3 regions of the Allobosea sp. NPDC055353 genome follow, and region 2 is predicted to be linked to each of the others. Evidence: predicted binding sites of a transcription regulator. Region 2 holds the regulator's gene; each other region holds the start of a gene.
The links. Region 2 encodes LexA, which represses DNA repair genes until DNA is damaged. Its sites were predicted from a motif close to TGTTCNNNNTGTGTTCNG; they were not measured.
Positions count from the first base shown of each region.

Region 1 (3,270 bases), on a different contig from region 2:
GGACGGCCTGATGGCGGCCATGCGGACCTCCTGCATGATCTCCTTCATCATCGCCTGCGCCGCTTGCCTGACGATCGCCGTCGCCTTCGTCGACATTCCCCGCTCGCTGGCGAGCTGGGTCGATGCCATGCATCTGTCGCCCTACGCGCTGCTGGCGGTGCTGGCCGTGTTCATGCTGATCCTCGGCTGCTTCCTCGAGGGCATCTCGATCATCGTGCTGACCTCCTCGGTGATGCTGCCGATGGTGCAGGCGGCGGGCATCGACCTGCTCTGGTTCGGCATCTTCGTGGTCATCCTGATCGAGGCGGCGCAGATTACCCCGCCCGTCGGCTTCAACCTGTTCGTGCTGCAGAGCATCACCGGCAAGGACATCCTTGCCGTGACGAAGGCGGCGATTCCTTATTTCTTCGTGCTGATGCTGCTGCTGGTCCTGATCACGGCGTTCCCGCAGATCGTCACCATCCTGCCGAAGATGATGACGGGATAAACTCGGCGCAAATCTGGTGATCCGCTCCTGACCGCTCGCGGCGGCCAGCTTTTGGGAATAACGCAAGCTGGCGGCTGACATCCGAATGGCGGCGAGAGCGGACGTCGCGCGCCGGAACCGCTGGCATGAGCTTGTGGTGAAGCCCCAGGGCCAGCTTCTGGAGCAAACCCGAATGGCATTGCCTCGAGGCTGATTCCGCCCCGGAACACCTTCGAACGCGAGCGACTGTCGGGTCATCGCTGGGGTCAGCACGACACTGAGCTATCGATGCCGTAATCGAAACATATGCTGAGTGTCGAAATGCATGGCGGACAGGGCGGGATTCGAACCCGCGATACGGTTTCCCGTATACACACTTTCCAGGCGTGCGCCTTCAACCACTCGGCCACCTGTCCGGCGCGCTGCTTATGACTGCCGGCCCGTGATCTTTCAAGGGCCGAGATGCAGGGTTTTGCACAATCCCGGTAAATCGCGGGTCATCGGTTGCGATCTGCGGCCGGCATGGTCACATCTGGGCACCGAAGCGATGCGCCGGCCGCGCGTTTCGCGGCGTGGATGGCCGGGGTGGATTGCGATAGGGAGCGGATGGTGAGGTTTCTTCTCCGGTTGATCGGCTATTTGTTCGTCGCGGCCGGCTTCGTCGCGCTGGTGATCGACGGCGCCCGCTCGATCGCGAATGCCGGATTGCGCTTCATGCCGGTCAGCGAGGCGCTGATCGCTCTCGTTCAGGAGCGCTACCCGCTGATCCAGTCGACGATCGAGCGCAACATTCACCCCTGGCTCTGGGACCCGCTGCTGTTGACGGTGTTGCGGGCGCCGGCGGCCGTCGTCGCCCTCCTGCTCGGCTTCGCGCTGCTCTGGCTCGGACGGCGCCCGGAGGCGGCCATCGGCATCGTCACGCGTCGGTGATGGCGCCCCTCGCGCCCAGGCCCCTGTGATAGCGAGAGACGCAGGAGGCGCCGTCTCCCCTTTTTCGATCTGTTGAGTTCCTGATATGTTCTTGCGTTGCCGCCGAAGCTTCGCTAGCCTTCCCATGCGGTAAGGGAGCGGGGCGCAAGATGGTGGCGCGAGTCGCGACGGTGGCGTTCGAGGGCATCGAGGCGCGCGCCGTCGACGTTCAGGTCCAGGTCGCGCCGGGCGGCGTCGCCTTCGTGCTGGTCGGGCTGCCCGACAAGGCCGTTGCCGAAAGCCGCGAGCGGGTCCGCGCCGCGCTCCTCGCCTCGGGGCTTGCGCTGCCGGCCAAGCGTGTCACCGTCAATCTCGCCCCGGCCGACCTGCCCAAGGAGGGCAGCCACTACGATCTGCCGATCGCGCTCGCCGTCATGGCCGCGATCGGGGCGATCCCCGCCGATGCCCTGTCCGGCTACGTGGTCCTCGGCGAACTCGCGCTCGACGGCTCGACCACCCCCGTTGCGGGTGTCCTGCCAGCCGCGATCGCAGCTTATGCCAAGGGGCAGGGGCTGATCTGCCCGGCGGGGTCCGGCCCGGAGGCGGCCTGGGCGGCGGCCGATATCGACATCCTGGCGCCGCGTTCGCTGATCCAGCTCGCCAATCATTTCAAGGGCACGCAGGTCATGGCCCGGCCCGAACCGGCGGTCGCGCGCCAGGCCGGTCCCTTGCCGGACCTCGCCGACGTCAAGGGCCAGGAAAGCGCAAGGCGCGTGCTCGAGATCGCGGCGGCGGGCGGGCATAATCTCCTGATGAACGGGCCCCCCGGAGCCGGCAAGTCGATGCTGGCGAGCCGCCTGCCCTCGATCCTGCCGCCGCTCTCGCCGCGCGAATTGCTCGAGGTCTCGATGGTCCTGTCCGTTGCCGGCAAGCTCGCCGACGGTGCCCTGACCGACCGGCGGCCCTTCCGGGCTCCGCACCATTCGGCCTCGATGGCCGCGCTCGTCGGCGGCGGTTTGCAGGCCCGGCCGGGGGAAGTCTCGCTCGCCCATCACGGCGTGCTCTTCCTCGACGAACTGCCGGAATTCCAGCCGCAGGCGCTCGATGCCCTGCGCCAGCCGATGGAGACCGGCGACGTCCTGATCTCCCGCGCCAATCACCGCGTCGTCTACCCCGCGCGCTTCCAGCTCGTCGCCGCGATGAACCCGTGCCGTTGCGGCCGGGCGACCGAGCCCGGCTTCGCCTGTCGGCGCCAGCCGAACGACCGCTGCATGGCCCAATATCAGGCGCGCGTGTCCGGTCCGCTGCTCGACCGGATCGACATTGCGATCGATGTGCCTGCGGTGACGGCGGCAGACCTCATTCGCCCTGCCGCAGGCGAGAGCTCGGCGACGGTCGCGGCGCGCGTCGGTGCGGCCCGCCGGCTTCAGGCGGCGCGCTTCGAGAGCCTCGGCTTCGGTCACGTCATGACCAATGCCGCCTGTCCCGTGCCGGTGATCGAGGAGGTTGCGCGGCCGGACAATGCCGGGCTCGCGCTGCTGCGGGATGCGGCGGAGGCGCTGCGCTTGACGGCGCGCGCCTATCATCGCGTGCTGAAGGTTGCCCGTACCCTCGCCGATCTCGATGAGGAGGCGAAGGTCGGCCGGCGCCATCTGGCCGAAGCCTTGTCCTACCGGGCGCGCGGGGAGGACCTCGTTCAGGCCGCCTGAGGCGGCAGGGTTAACCGATCCTCCCACGCGACCGGTCGAATTCGCACTATTCGCAGGCGGCTTTTTCAAGGCGAACTGCGTAGATCGAAGGGCATGGCTTCTTCGATCTGGTCATGGTTCGCCCTTGCCTTCGCGGCTTTGCTTCTCCCGGTTGCGGGCGTCGTGCTGTGGCTGCTGCGCCAGCGC
Region 1 covers NZ_JBSHMC010000003.1:18,768-22,037, reverse strand. Annotated here, with positions in the region: gene ACWIEX_RS20660 (TRAP transporter large permease) at 1-487, shown strand, start outside; tRNA gene ACWIEX_RS20655 (tRNA-Ser) at 793-882, opposite strand; gene ACWIEX_RS20650 (hypothetical protein) at 1,076-1,396, shown strand; gene ACWIEX_RS20645 (YifB family Mg chelatase-like AAA ATPase) at 1,546-3,084, shown strand; gene ACWIEX_RS20640 (ATP-binding protein) at 3,178-3,270, shown strand, end outside.
Region 1: the regulator LexA is predicted to act here: its motif matches at 1,472-1,489, upstream of ACWIEX_RS20645 (YifB family Mg chelatase-like AAA ATPase).

Region 2 (3,270 bases):
CGCGGCGCTGATCGCCTTCGCGGAACGCTGGGAAGGGCGAAGCCGCACCGAGCCGCCGCGCGTGTTGCCCTGGCCGCTCGGAGCCGTTTGGACGGCCGCGCTCGGCATCCTCGTCACCACCATGCTGGCCACCGCCGCGACCGCGCCCTTCGGCGCCTATCATTTCCAGACCTTCAATCCCTTCGGCCTGCTCGGCAACGCCATGGCGCTGCCCTTCGTCTCGCTCTTCGTCATGCCGGCGGCGGTGTTCGGCGTGCTCGCCTATCCCTTCGGATTGGACTGGCCGGCCTGGGCCTTGATGGGGCTCGCCTCCGACGTCGTGCTGAAGGTCGCGCATTGGGTCGCGACCATCGACCATTCCACCGTGACGGTGGCGGCTTTCGGCTCAGGCGTGCTCGCCTGCTTCGCGCTGACACTGCTCTGGCTGACACTCTGGACCACGGCCTGGCGCTGGCTTGCGGCCTTGCCGCTGGTCTTCGGCGTCGCGTTCGCCGGCAGGCCGGACCGGCCGGAGATCCTGATCGAGCGCGACGGCTCGGGACTGGCCGTGCGCGGCCTTGACGGCCGCCTCATCATCGCGGGCAAGCCCAGCCGCTTCGTCCTGCAGCAATGGCTCGCCGCCGATGGCGACAGCCGCTCGCCCGACGATCCGACATTGCGCGCCGGTATCGCCTGTGACCGGCTGGCATGCGTCGTGCAGACCGCTGACAAGCGCACGGTCTCCTATACGCGCGAGCGGCTCGCCATCATCGAGGATTGCCAGCGCGCCGACCTCGTCGTCACCGCCATTCCCTGGGGCGGCGCCTGCAAGGCGAGGCTGGTCGAGCGCATGACGCTATCGCGCGATGGCGCGACCTCGCTCTACCGAACGGCATCGGGGTGGAGCAGCCATATCGCGGAGCAGTCCGGCAGCGAGCGGCCCTGGAGCCGCCGGCGCGAGCAGCGCCCGACGGAGCCAGGCACGCGCTCCGCCAATCAGTCGGTCACCATGCAGCCCGCACCGGCCGCCGACAACGAAGCCGAGGCTGACACCGAACGCCTTCAGTAGCGCCGCATCAGGTTGACCAGCCGTCCCTGGATCTTGACCCGATCGGGGCCGAGCACGCGGGTCTCGTAGGCCGGGTTCGCGGCTTCGAGCGCGATCGAGGAGCCGCGCTTGCGCAGGCGCTTCAGCGTCGCTTCCTCGTCGTCGATCAACGCGACGACGATATCGCCGGTATTGGCCGTGTCCTGCCTGCGGATGACGACAGTGTCGCCGTCGAGAATGCCGGCCTCGACCATCGAATCGCCGCGTACTTCCAGCGCGTAATGCTCGCCGGAGCCGAGCATGTCCGGCGGCAGCGAAACGGTATGGCTGCGGCTCTGGATCGCCGAGATCGGCGTGCCCGCCGCGATGCGGCCCATCACCGGGATGGCGATGGAATGCCGGCTGTCATCCTCGGCAGGACGCGGCTTGGCCACGCTGGGCTGTGAGCCCAGGCCGCCCTGGACGATGGCGGGGCTGAAGCGGGGCCGCGCCTGCGGCGCGCCGAGCCCGTCCGGCATCTTGATGACTTCGAGCGCGCGCGCCCGGTTCGGCAGGCGGCGGATGAAGCCGCGCTCCTCCAGCGCCATGATCAGGCGGTGAATGCCGGATTTCGAGCGCAGGTCGAGCGCATCCTTCATCTCGTCGAAGGAGGGCGGGACGCCACTTTCGCGCAAGCGTTCCTGGATGAAGCGCAGGAGTTCGTGTTGCTTGCGTGTCAGCATGGTCGCCGCCAGCCCCTCAATGCGCAGATTCGAAACAAAGCACGAACACCATACGCGTTCTGCTTGTGTTCCGCAAGCTGCTACCGCAGCGGCAGGATCCGGCAGGCATCGCCCCTCTTGGCGGGGGCCGCATGTGCCGGCCGGATCGTCAGCGCCTGCGCCCGCGCCAAAGTGCCGAGCATCGATGAATCCTGCCGGCCGAAGGGATTCGCAACCCAGCCATCCGGCGTCAGCGCGAGCTCCGAGCGCAGATAATCCTCGCGCTCGTCATTGCCGGGCATGTCGCGGCCGAGAATGGCGGGGATGCTGCGGTCGCGATCGGCATCGGCCATGCCGAGCAGTGCCTCGATCAAGGGCAATACGAAGAGATGGCCGCAGACGATCGAGGAGACCGGGTTGCCCGGCAGGCCGACCACGACCATCCGGCCGATTCGCCCGGTCATCATCGGCTTGCCCGGCCGCATCGCGATCTTCCAGAAGCCGAGGGCCATGCCGGCCCGCGTCAGGGCTTCCTGCACGAGGTCATGGGCGCCGACCGAGGCGCCGCCCAGCGTGATCAGCACGTCGGCATCGGCCTCGCGCGCCTGTGCGATCTTGGCGGCGAGATCGGCGTGGTCGTCGCGGGCGATGCCGAGATCGAGCACGGTGCCCCCGGCCTTCTCGACCAGCGCGGCGAGCGAGAACGAGTTCGAGGCAATGATCTGGTCGCGGCCGACCGGCTCGCCCGGCGCCACCAGCTCGTCGCCGGTCGCAAGGATCGCAACGCGCGGCTTGCGCCGGACGGGCAAGGTCGGATGCCCCATCGCGGCGGCCAGGCCGAGCGCTGCGCTGTCGAGCACGCGCCCGGCTTGCAGCAGGACGTCGCCTTCGTGGAAATCGAGCCCCGCCGCGCGCAGAAACTTGCCCTTGGCCGGTGGTACGCGCACGCGGATAACCGGGCTGCCGACGCCGTCCGCATCCTCCTGCATCAGGATGGTGTCGGCTCCCTCAGGCATCGGCGCGCCCGTGAAAATGCGCACCGCTTGTCCCGGCCCGACCGATCCATCGAAGGCCCGGCCGGCAGCGGATTCGCCGATCACCGTGAGCGAGACGCCTTCCGCCATCTCGTCGCCGCGCACGGCGTAGCCGTCCATGGCGGAATTGGCGAAGGGAGGCTGTGTCCGCAGCGCCTTGACCTCCCCGGCCAGCACCCGCCAGGCGCATTGCGCCAGCGGCAGGGTTTCCGCTCCCGTCGGCCCCGGAATGCTGTCGAGCAGCGCCTTGCGCGCGACGGGGACCGGGGTGAGCGCCATCAGAGCTGCTTAGCCTCGTAATCGCCGGACTGGCCGCCGGATTTATGCAGCAGGCGGATATTCTCGATCCGCATTGCCCGGTCGACGGCCTTGACCATGTCGTAGACGGTGAGGCAGGCGATGGAGACGGCGGTGAGCGCCTCCATTTCGACCCCGGTCTGGCCCTTCATCTTGACCTCGGCACGCACCCGCACCCCCGGCAAGGCCTCGTCGATCTCAAGGTCGAGGG
Region 2 covers NZ_JBSHMC010000001.1:2,136,699-2,139,968, forward strand. Annotated here, with positions in the region: gene ACWIEX_RS09825 (ComEC/Rec2 family competence protein) at 1-1,048, shown strand, start outside; gene lexA (transcriptional repressor LexA) at 1,042-1,749, opposite strand; gene ACWIEX_RS09835 (molybdopterin molybdotransferase MoeA) at 1,830-3,041, opposite strand; gene moaC (cyclic pyranopterin monophosphate synthase MoaC) at 3,041-3,270, opposite strand, start outside.

Region 3 (3,270 bases), 1.4 Mb from region 2:
GGGTGACCCGCTAAGGGAAACCCACTCCCGTTTCGCGTCGAGGAAACCGATTATGGACGTTACCGCACTGCGTGCCTTGCAGGCCCCCCTCAAGGACGAATACCGCACCAATCCCGAGGCGGCGGTGATCACGCTGAAGGCCCATGGCGAGCTCGACGACCAGCATATCGCCTGCAAGGTCGAGACCGGCCGCGCCATCGCGCTCGCAGGCCTCCATCCCGCTACGGGCGGTTCGGGCGCCGAGCTCTGCTCCGGCGACATGCTGCTGGAGGCGCTGGTCGCCTGCGCCGGCGTGACGCTGAAGGCGGTCGCGACCGCGCTGGAAATCGACCTGAAGAAGGGCGTGGTCCGTGCCGAGGGCGATCTGGATTTCCGCGGCACGCTCGGTGTTGCCAGAGATGCCGCGGTCGGCTTCAAGGCGATCCGCCTGTTCTTCGATGTCGAGACCGATGCGCCGCAGGAGAAGCTCGATACGCTGCTCAAGCTCACCGAGCGCTACTGCGTGGTCTTCCAGACCCTGAACGTGAAGCCCGAGCTGTCAGCGGCGCTCGACCGCGGCTGATCACTCGGCGGCGCGTTTCAGCTCCAGCCCCTTGGCGAAGGGCAGCTTCGGCTCGCTCTTCTCGTCGTCGAAATCGAGCGCGCCGATCCTCTCGGCGCGGCTCGTCACCTTGCCGGCCGAGGTCTTGATCTGGCCGACATCGTCCTGTGCCTGCCGGAAATGATTGTCGAGCTTGTCGACGCGCTCGCCGAGCCGACGCACGTCGTCGAGCAGCTTGCCGACCTCGGTCTGGATCACCTGCGCCTCTTCCCGCATCCGGGCATCGCGAACCAGCGATTGCATCAGCTGGATCGCCAGCGTCAGCAGCGAGGGCGAGACGATCATGATGCGCGCCCGGTGGGCCCGCTGGACCACGTCGTCGAAATGCTCGTGCAGGTCGGCATAGATCGATTCGGAGGGCACGAAGAGCAGCGCGATATCCTGCGTCTCGCCGGGCAGGAAATAGCGCTCGGCGATATCCTTCACATGCACGCCGACATCGCTGCGCACGCGCTGGCCGGCAGTCTTCTTCGCGTCGTCGCCGCGCGCCTCGCGCAGCAGCGTGAAGCTCTCCAGCGGGAACTTCGCGTCGATGACGAGGCCGCGCCCGTCGCCGGGCAGGGTGACCAGACAGTCCGGCCGCTTGCCGTTCGACAATTGTGGCTGGAAGGCGAAGAAAGCGGCGGGCAGGCCGTCGCGGACGATCGCCTCCATCCGGCCCTGGCCATAGGCGCCGCGCGCCTGCTTGTTGGAGAGCACGTCCCGGAGCGTCACGACCTCGGAGGTGAGGTCGGTCAGGTTCTTCTGGGCGCTGTCGATCACCGCCAGCCGCTCCTGCAGCTTGCCGAGGCTTTCGGTGGTCTGGCGGACATTCTGCTCAAGGCCCTGGCCGACCTTATGGCTCAAGCCGTCCATCCGGTCGGCGACGAGCCGCGCGAGATCGCCCTGCCGGGTCGAGAGGATTTCGGCCATCGACTGCATCCGGCCGGCGAGCTCGGCCTGCTGGCGGTTCATCTCGGCGACCTTGTCGTCCATTTCGCGGGCGCGCTCAGTCGCCATCGCGGCCTCGATGGCGCGGCTCCGGCCGCCGCGCCAGCCGGCGATCACCGCCATCAGCAGCAGGGCGAGGCTCAGGATACCGAAGCCGAGCGCGGCCTCGGCCCATGTCACCGGGCGTCCCAGCAAGGTGAAGGCGATCTCGTTCATGCGCGGGAGCCTAGCCGATTCGACAGAGAATTGCGAACGAAAGCGGAACAGTTTGACCGCTCCTCCACAAATGCTTATGTCCCGGGCTCAACAGCTCTTTTCCTTTGGAAACCCATGTCCGTTCGCCCGCTCGTCATCCTGCCCGACGCCCAGCTTCGCCTCGTCTCGAAGCCGGTCGAGGCCGTCACGCCCGAGATCAGGACGCTGGTCGCGGACATGTTCGAGACGATGTACGACGCGCCTGGCATCGGGCTGGCCGCAATTCAGATCGGCGTGCCGCTGCGCGTGGTGACGATCGACCTGTCGAAGCCCGAGACGAAGGAGGGCGAGGAGCCCGAGCCGAAGAAGCCGCAGGTTTTCATCAACCCGGAAATCACCTGGTCTTCGGACGAATTCAGCGCCTACGAGGAAGGTTGCCTCTCGATCCCGGAATATTACGAGGAGGTCGAGCGCCCGGCCGAGGTCAAGGTCCGCTACATGGATCTCGACGGCAAGACCCATGAGATCGCGGCCGATGGCCTGCTCTCGACCTGCCTGCAGCACGAGATCGACCATCTCGATGGCGTGCTCTTCATCGACCATATCTCGCGGCTGAAGCGCGAGCGCGTCACCAAGAAGTTCGCCAAGGCAGCCAAGCGCGAGCGGGCTGCCTGAGGTTTTCCAATCCGCGCGCCGTCATCCCGGACGGAGCGAAGCGCAGATCCGGGATCCATGCCGGAGCGCCGGCAGGAGAGGTTCCGGAATGGATCCCGGGTCTCCCTGCGGTCGCCCGGGATGACCGCTGCTATGGAGACATGTTCAGCATATGAGTTTGCGCGTCATCTTCATGGGCACGCCGGATTTCGCTGTGCCGGTGCTGACCGAGATCGTCGGGCAGGGGCATGAGGTCGTCTCCTGCTACACCCGTGCTCCGGCGCAGGCCGGCCGCGGCCTCGAACTGAAACCCTCGCCGGTGCACCGCGCCGCCGAACGTTTCGGCATCCCGGTCTTCACCCCCACGACGCTGAAGACGCCGGACCAGGCCGAGATCATCGCTTCGCACGACGCCGATGTCGCCGTCGTCGTCGCCTATGGCATGATCCTGCCCCAGGCGATCCTCGATCTGCCTGAACTCGGCTGCCTCAATCTCCACGCCTCGCTGTTGCCGCGCTGGCGCGGTGCCGCCCCGATCCAGCGTGCGATCATGGCTGGCGATGCCGAGAGCGGCGTCTGCGTGATGAAGATGGAGGCCGGCCTCGACACCGGCCCCGTCGCCATGGTCGAAAGCCTCGCCATCGGCCCGGACATGACGGCCGGCGAACTCCACGACCGGCTGAGCCCCCTCGGCGCCGACCTGATGGTGCGCGCGCTGGCGGCGCTCGGACGCGGCGGCCTGCAGTTCACGCCGCAGCCGGAAGAGGGCGTTACCTATGCCAGCAAGATCACCAATGCCGAGGCGAAGCTGAACTGGTCTTTGCCGGCCCAGCAGGTCCATGACCTCGTGCGCGGCCTTTCGCCTTTCCCGGGCGCTTTCGCCGAGATCG
Region 3 covers NZ_JBSHMC010000001.1:729,024-732,293, forward strand. Annotated here, with positions in the region: gene ACWIEX_RS03265 (OsmC family protein) at 53-562, shown strand; gene ACWIEX_RS03270 (DNA recombination protein RmuC) at 563-1,747, opposite strand; gene def (peptide deformylase) at 1,862-2,401, shown strand; gene fmt (methionyl-tRNA formyltransferase) at 2,553-3,270, shown strand, end outside.
Region 3: the regulator LexA is predicted to act here: its motif matches at 1,780-1,797, upstream of ACWIEX_RS03270 (DNA recombination protein RmuC).